DNA from 3 places in the Streptosporangium sp. NPDC000563 genome. Region 2 is predicted to be linked to each of the others. Evidence: predicted binding sites of a transcription regulator. Region 2 holds the regulator's gene; each other region holds the start of a gene.
What was found. The regulator LexA, encoded in region 2, represses DNA repair genes until DNA is damaged. The targets are predictions, from matches to a motif close to TCGAACANNTGTTCGA.

Region 1: ABT352_RS28550 (SAV_6107 family HEPN domain-containing protein) is a predicted target of LexA. The motif match lies at 768-783, and genes of this name have one in related genera.
Region 3: ruvC (crossover junction endodeoxyribonuclease RuvC) is a predicted target of LexA. The motif match lies at 941-956, and genes of this name have one in related genera.

What each region holds. Positions count from the first base shown of each region.
Region 1 is NZ_JBEPDA010000016.1:54,143-56,404, forward strand. Features, by position in the region: gene ABT352_RS28545 (L,D-transpeptidase family protein) at 1-654, shown strand, start outside; gene ABT352_RS28550 (SAV_6107 family HEPN domain-containing protein) at 1,032-1,478, shown strand; gene ABT352_RS28555 (PP2C family protein-serine/threonine phosphatase) at 1,748-2,262, opposite strand, start outside.
Region 2 is NZ_JBEPDA010000006.1:143,554-145,815, forward strand. Features, by position in the region: gene leuS (leucine--tRNA ligase) at 1-456, shown strand, start outside; gene lexA (transcriptional repressor LexA) at 930-1,640, opposite strand.
Region 3 is NZ_JBEPDA010000024.1:56,640-58,901, reverse strand. Features, by position in the region: gene ruvA (Holliday junction branch migration protein RuvA) at 1-324, opposite strand, end outside; gene ruvC (crossover junction endodeoxyribonuclease RuvC) at 321-908, opposite strand; gene ABT352_RS34205 (cation:proton antiporter) at 1,066-2,262, opposite strand, start outside.

The DNA of each region.
Region 1 (2,262 bases), on a different contig from region 2:
TCCTCGTTTGTCGCGCCCGGCAAAACGCTCAAACTCGGTGCGAAGGGCGCCGCGGTGAAGGTGCTCCAGACCCGGCTGGCCGAGCTCGGCTACGCCCCGGGCAGGATCGACGGCCGCTACGGCGGGGCGACCCTGACGGCGATCTGGGCCTTCCAGAAGGTGAACGGCATCTCGCCGACCAGTACCGTGGCACGCAGGACCTGGGACGCTCTGGAGGCTCCCCTGGCGCCGAAGGTGCTCGTCCCCAACGGCAAGCCGACCCGGGTGGAGGTCAACCTCGCCAAGCAGGTGATGGTCCTCTACGTGAACGGCACGGTGAAGCTGATCAGCCACACCTCCTCCGGCAGCGGGATCGCCTACTGCGAGACGGCCACCTGGGAGGGCAGGACCCAGCGGTTCTGCGGCGACGCGCGCACGCCGACCGGCGACTACAAGACCACCTGGCGCAGGGACGGCTGGCACAAGTCCTACCTGGGCCAGCTCTACAACCCGATCTTCTTCAACGGGGGCATCGCCTTCCACGGCGCGCTGTCGGTGCCGCTGGCGCCCGCCTCCCACGGTTGTGTACGACTGCCGATGCACGTGGCGGAGGTCCTTCCCGGGCTGCTCGGTACGGGGGTGCCGGTGCACGTCCGAGGCAGGTTCGTCCGGTAGGGGCGAGCCGGCGGAACGCGATCCGCCGGTCGTGCCCGCGCCGGTCGAGAGCAGGGGCCCCGGGAGACGGTGATCTCCCGGGGCCCTTTTCGCGTGCTCCAGGGACCCGAAGATCGAACCTTTGTTCGTCGTTTTACTTGACAGTATTAGTGATCGAATTTATGTTCGATGTGATGACACGGGGCTCGCGGCTCGTGTTCCAAGAGCGGCCGATCGGGTCCATGTCGTCGGCGGAGACGATCGGACCAGGTCAGGGCGGACGGGGAGAGGGGAAGCTCCTCGTCCGGCCGTCCGGCGGATTTGTCGGTGGGGTCTGCGAATGTGATACCACCGGCGAAAACGCCGGAGCCGCTTGCGACCAAGGAGGCTGAAGCGCTATGACCCCTCGGCTCGGCGATTCCGGTGGGCCCCGGCTGTCCCCCACGGTGCGGGCACACCTCTCAGACGCGCGCGACTGCCTCGAAGAGGCCGCCGCCGCCCGGACCTCCGCCGCGCGTTACGTCGCGGCCCACCTCGCCGCGCTCAGGGCGGCAGCCGCCGTCCTGGCGGCCCGTCCCCGTCCGATGCAGGGGCGCAGGCGCAGGCTGCGCAGCGCCTGGGAGCTGCTGCCCGAGGCCGAGCCCCGCCTGGCCGAGTGGGCACCCTACTTCGAGACGAGCGCGGCCAAGCGGGCCGCCGCCGAGGCGGGCCTGACCCGCACGGTGTCCTCGCGAGACGCCGAGGAGCTCATCTCCGAGGCTGAGCGGTTCGTCAGCACCGTGGAGAAGCTGCTCGGTGTCCCGAGCCAGCCCATGCTCCCGGGCCGGATCCCGCTAGCCGGTTAGAGCGGGAGCGGTCCTCCACCCGGGAGCGGCCGCCCGAGCTCATCGGCGGCGTCCCCGTACGTCTCGCCTCCGCCGGTCCCGCCGGCGGGCGCAGGGCGTACGGGGACGTTCTCGTGCCGTCGTCCCCTCGCGCCTCGTTGTTCTCCCAGGCTTTTCTCGCGCCGGTCTTCTCTCACGCCGCCGTGAAGCCGTTGCCGGTGTTCTCTCACGCCGCCGTGAAGCCGGTTTCGCGCCGCCGTTCCCGCTCGGGGCCCTGTCGGCGCTCTTCCTCACGCCGCCGTGGAGTTCTGGCGGGCGGCGCGCTGGCGCAGCAGGAGCATCGCGGCGTCGTCGCTCAGCGGCCTGCCCACGTGGCCGAGCAGGTCGGCGCGCAGGGCGTCCAGCGAGCCCTGGGGATCGTCGCCCTCCAGCAGGTGCGCCCGCTCCAGCAGCGGATAGAACTCGCCCGCGTCGTCGCGTGCCTCGATGACCCCGTCGGTGTAGAAGAGGACCTGGTCGCCGGGCTCGAAGGGGATGTGGTGCGGCCGCGGCTCGACGGCCTTGAGGGCGCTCATGCCCAGCGGGAGCGCCTCGTCCGGGGGGTCGGCGAACCAGACCCCGCCGTCGGCGTCGAGCACCAGGGGCGCCGGGTGGCCGCAGTTGATGACGGTGATGGTGGAATCGCCGCTGATCTCGGCCAGCACGGCGGTCACGAACTGCTCGCCGGACAGCTCGCGGGTCAGGGCGTTCTCCAGGCGGCCCACGACGCCCTGGAGCGTCCTCTCGTCGTGGGCCGCCTCACGGA
Region 2 (2,262 bases):
ACCATCGACGAGGTCACCAAGCTGGTCGAGTCGCACCGCTTCAACGTCGCGGTGGCCCGCATGATGGAGCTGACGAGCGCGGCACGCAAGGCCATCGACTCCGGCCCCGGAGCCGCCGACCCGGCGGTCAGGGAGGCCGCCGAGACCCTCGCGGTCATGCTGTCCCTGGTCGCGCCGTACGCGGCGGAGGAGGGCTGGGAGCGGCTGGGACACGCCGCCTCGGTCGCCACCGCGGGCTGGCCGGTGGCCGACCCGGCGCTGCTGGTCCAGGAGTCGGTCACCTGCGTCGTCCAGGTCGCGGGCAAGGTGCGCGACCGGCTGGAGGTCTCCCCGGAGATCTCCGAGGCGGACCTGGAGTCGCTGGCCCTGCGGTCGGAGAAGGTTCAGCCCTTCCTGTCCGGCACGCCGCGCAAGGTGATCGTCCGCGCGCCCAAGCTGGTCAACATCGTGCCGTAGTCGTCCCGCGTGCCCTCGGGCCGCGGACGACTGAGTGACCGTCGTGGCCGCGGACGTCTCGCGGGGTCGCTACGGACTCGGGGTGCCCTTGCGAGGGCACCCCGGGTGTCGCGCGTCAACTCGGCCGGCGTGTCCCCGTGACCACTTCGGGGGAGAACCCGTGCCGCTTCAAGCGGCGGGCCTCCATCTCGGCCTCGCCGGGTGGGTTTCCGTGCCCGCCGGCGAGAGATCTTCCCGGGGATGTCCCATCACCTGAGAACGCCGGATGGGGCCCGACATCAGATGTCGGGCCCCATCCGGCGTGTCGTTCTATGGCGTGTCGCACAGAAAGCCGGAGGCGCGTGATGCCGAGCTCGCGTAACCACGGTGTGGCTCGGTCCGGACCCGCGTGCCGGGTGACGCTCTCAGACGGCGACGCCTCCACGGGCCGGAGCCCGTGGAGAGCGGTGAGGAGCCTGCGTGGGACGCTCGCGTCAGAGCTTGCGGAGGACCGCGACGACCTTGCCGAGCACGGTGGCCTCGTCGCCGGGGATCGGGTCGTAGTTGGGGTTGTGCGGGACCAGCCAGACGTGGCCGTCTCTGCGCTTGAAGGTCTTGACCGTGGCCTCGCCGTCGATCATCGCGGCGACCACGTCGCCGTTGTCGGCGACCGGCTGCTGGCGCACGACCACCCAGTCACCGTTGGCGATGGCGGCCTCGATCATCGAGTCGCCGGTCACCTGGAGGAGGAAGAGCGTGCCCTCACCGACAAGCTGCCTGGGCAGGGCGAAGACGTCTTCGATGCTCTCCTCGGCGAGGATGGGGCCACCGGCGGCGATCTGACCGACGAGGGGCACATAGGCGGCGGTCGGACGGCTGACCGGAGTCTCGTCCTCGCCGGAGTCGGGGTCAACCCACAGCACGGGCTCGCCGGGAAGGCGGACCTCCAAGGCGCGGGGGCGGTGCGGATCACGCCGCAGGTAGCCCTTGCGCTGCAAAGCCGTCAACTGGTGCGACACGCTGGAGGTGCTGGTGAGCTGCACCGCTTCGCCGATCTCCCGCATGGACGGCGGATAGCCGCGCTGCTGCACGGAATCGCGGATCACCTCAAGGATCTTCCGCTGCCTGGGGGTGAGGCCAAGGGAGTCACGCCTTCGCACCGCCAGGTCGCTGGCGGCCGAACCGTTCTCGTTGTGCTGGCTCATACGAACTCCTCGCCTCCCGGTCTGTATTTAAGACGTCGCACACAGCGACCATACCTCGGCCGAAGATCATACTCAAACAATTGTTCGAATGTCCTCGAAATCGGCGACGCCGTGGTGTACAACATCGTACGGGAGTTTGATCGACATCGTGTTCGATTCACCGATCTTTCTTCGACATGTGTTCGGCCAGGTCGAGGGGATGGGGGGCCACCGTGAAACCGACCGCGACGACACCACGATCCAGGATCGCGCCGAGGTCCCGGGCGGCGCAGCGATCACCGGGAGCGCCGCGCCTGCGGCTCGTGCCGCCCCCGAGACCGGAGCCGGAGCCCGGTCCCGCGCCGGAGCCCGGGCGGAGGTCCGAGGCGAAGCAGGGGTGGGAGGCCGTGTGGGACTCGGTGCCGGTGTCGGGACCTGTGCCGAGGGCGCGCCTCGGCCGTGAGCCGGGGCGAAGGTCCGGGGGGGAGCCCGAGCGGGTCTTCGAGCGTGAGCCCGGGCGAGGATCCGGCCGTGAGGCTGCGCGAAGGTCCGGCCGCGAGATGAGACGGGAATCCGCTCGGGAGTCCGGGCGAAAGCGTGGGCGGGAGCCGGGGCGGGCCTCGCGTGAGTCCGAGCGAAAGCC
Region 3 (2,262 bases), on a different contig from region 2:
CGCCTTGACGTCGGCGGAGGCCACGGCCACCCGGAGCGCGTTGGGAGTGTGCACGGCCAGCATCGCGAGGGCGACCTTGGGGCCGACCCCGCTCGCCGTCTGCAGCATCTCGAAGGTGCCGCGCTCGTCCTCGGTGGCGAAGCCGAACAGCGTGAGCGACTCCTCGCGGACCACCAGCGAGGTGGCCAGCCTGGCCTCCTCCCCCGTCCTGAGCGTCGCCAGGGTGCCCGGCGTGCAGTGCACGAGAACTCCCACCCCGCCGACCTCGACGACCGCACCGTCGGGCGCGATCGCGGTCACCTGTCCTCGCACCGAGGCGATCACTTCGCGGTTCCTCTCGGGTGTCCGGCCCTGCCACGACTCCGGAAGTAGGCGGCGGGGGTCGTGCCGGAGGCGCTCGCGGCCTTCGCGGCGGCCTCGGCCAGCCTGCTCTGTGCCCCGCCCCGCCACACGTGGCAGATCGCGAGGGCGAGCGCGTCGGCGGCGTCGGCGGGCTTGGGCATCGCGTCCAGCCTCAGCAGGCGGGTCACCATCGTGCCGACCTGCTGCTTGTCCGCCGTGCCGCTGCCGGTGATCGCGGCCTTGACCTCGGACGGCGTGTGCAGCGCGACCGGCAGGCCCCTGCGGGAGGCGCACAGGATCGCCACGGCGGAGGCCTGGGCGGTGCCCATCACGGTCCTGAGGTTGTGCTGGGCGAAGACCCGCTCCACGGCCACCGCGTCGGGCCGGACCTCGTCGAGCCACTGCTCGATGCCCGCCTCGATCGCCACCAACCGGGCGCCGATCTCGTCGTCGGCGGGGGTGCGGACGACCCCCGCTTTGATCAGGCTCAGCGGTGCGCCGGGCCGCCCCTCGACGGCGCCGAGCCCGCATCGGGTGAGCCCCGGATCAACCCCCATCACCCGCAACTCGGGCAATCGCACCGACACGCCTCCGCTCGCCGAACATCTGTTCGGTGGCAGACTCTACCGCGTGAGAGCATCCCGCGCACGGCTCTCCCCCGGCCCGTCGAGAGGCGGAGCGGCAGGCACCTGCTCACGCCTCGCCGCCTCCAGGGGATCCGTCTCACGGGTGCTGGGTGGCGGGTTCCGCGTCACGGTCGTTCCCTGCCCGGTCGCGCAGCAGGTCCAGGCGGTTCATCACCGGCGAGGCCGAGATTCCGTGGATCACCAGGGAGGCCGTCGCGGTGAAGGCGACCACGGCCCAGATCTCCTCGGCGGGTACGCCGAAGTCGGCCTGGCCGAGGGCGTAGGCGAGGTAGAACAACGAGCCGATGCCGCGGACGCCGAAGAACGCCGCCACGACGCGCTCGCGCGGCCCCGCCCCGCCTCTCAGCAGGGAGAGCCACCCGACCAGCGGCCGGATGACGAGCAGCAGCGACAGGCCGACCACGGCTCCCCGCCAGGTGAGCGCGGACAGTCCCCCCACCGCGACGAAGCCTCCGAGCAGCAGGAGCAGCCAGGCGGTGAACAGCCGCTCGATCTGCTCTATGAAGCCGTGCAGCACCCCGTTGTAGCCGTGGCTGCGCTCGGCCGCCCTGATGGTGCAGGCGGTCACGAACACCGCGATGAAGCCGTACCCGTGCACCAGCTCGGTGAGGCCGTAGGCCAGGAACGTCGCGGCCAGCGCCACGAAGCCGTCGCGGTGCTCGGCCAGCCGCAGGTCGGGCTTCTCGGCACGGAAGAACAGCCGCCCCAGCCCTTTGCCGATCAGCAGGCCGCACACCACGCCCGCGACGCACCGGTAGAGCAGGTCCACCAGCGCCCACTCGCCGATCCAGCCGGTCCCCCCGCTGACGGCCAGCGTGATGGCGGCGTACACCAGGGGGAAGGCCAGGCCGTCGTTGAGGCCCGCCTCGGAGGTGAGGGCGAAGCGGACCTCGTCGTCGGCCTTCTCCGAGTCGACGGGCTCGCCGACCTGAACGTCGGAGGCGAGCACCGGGTCGGTCGGCGCGAGGACCGCGCCCAGCAGCAACGCCGCCGCGAGGGGCCAGCCGAGCAGGCCGTACGCGGCGGCGGCCACGGCGAGGACGGTGAGCGGGAGCGTCCACCCGAGCAGGCGCCAGGTCGAGGACCAGCCGCGCCGCCCGAAGGGCCGGTTGATGGCCAGCCCCGCGCCCATGAGCGAGACCAGCACGCAGATCTCGGTGACGTGCTCGACCAGTGTCCGGTGAGCCACCGGATCGGGATCGGGCAGCTCCAGGGGCAGGGCGTAGAGGACCAGGCCGACCAGCAGGCAGGCGAGGGGCAGCGAGAAGGGGCG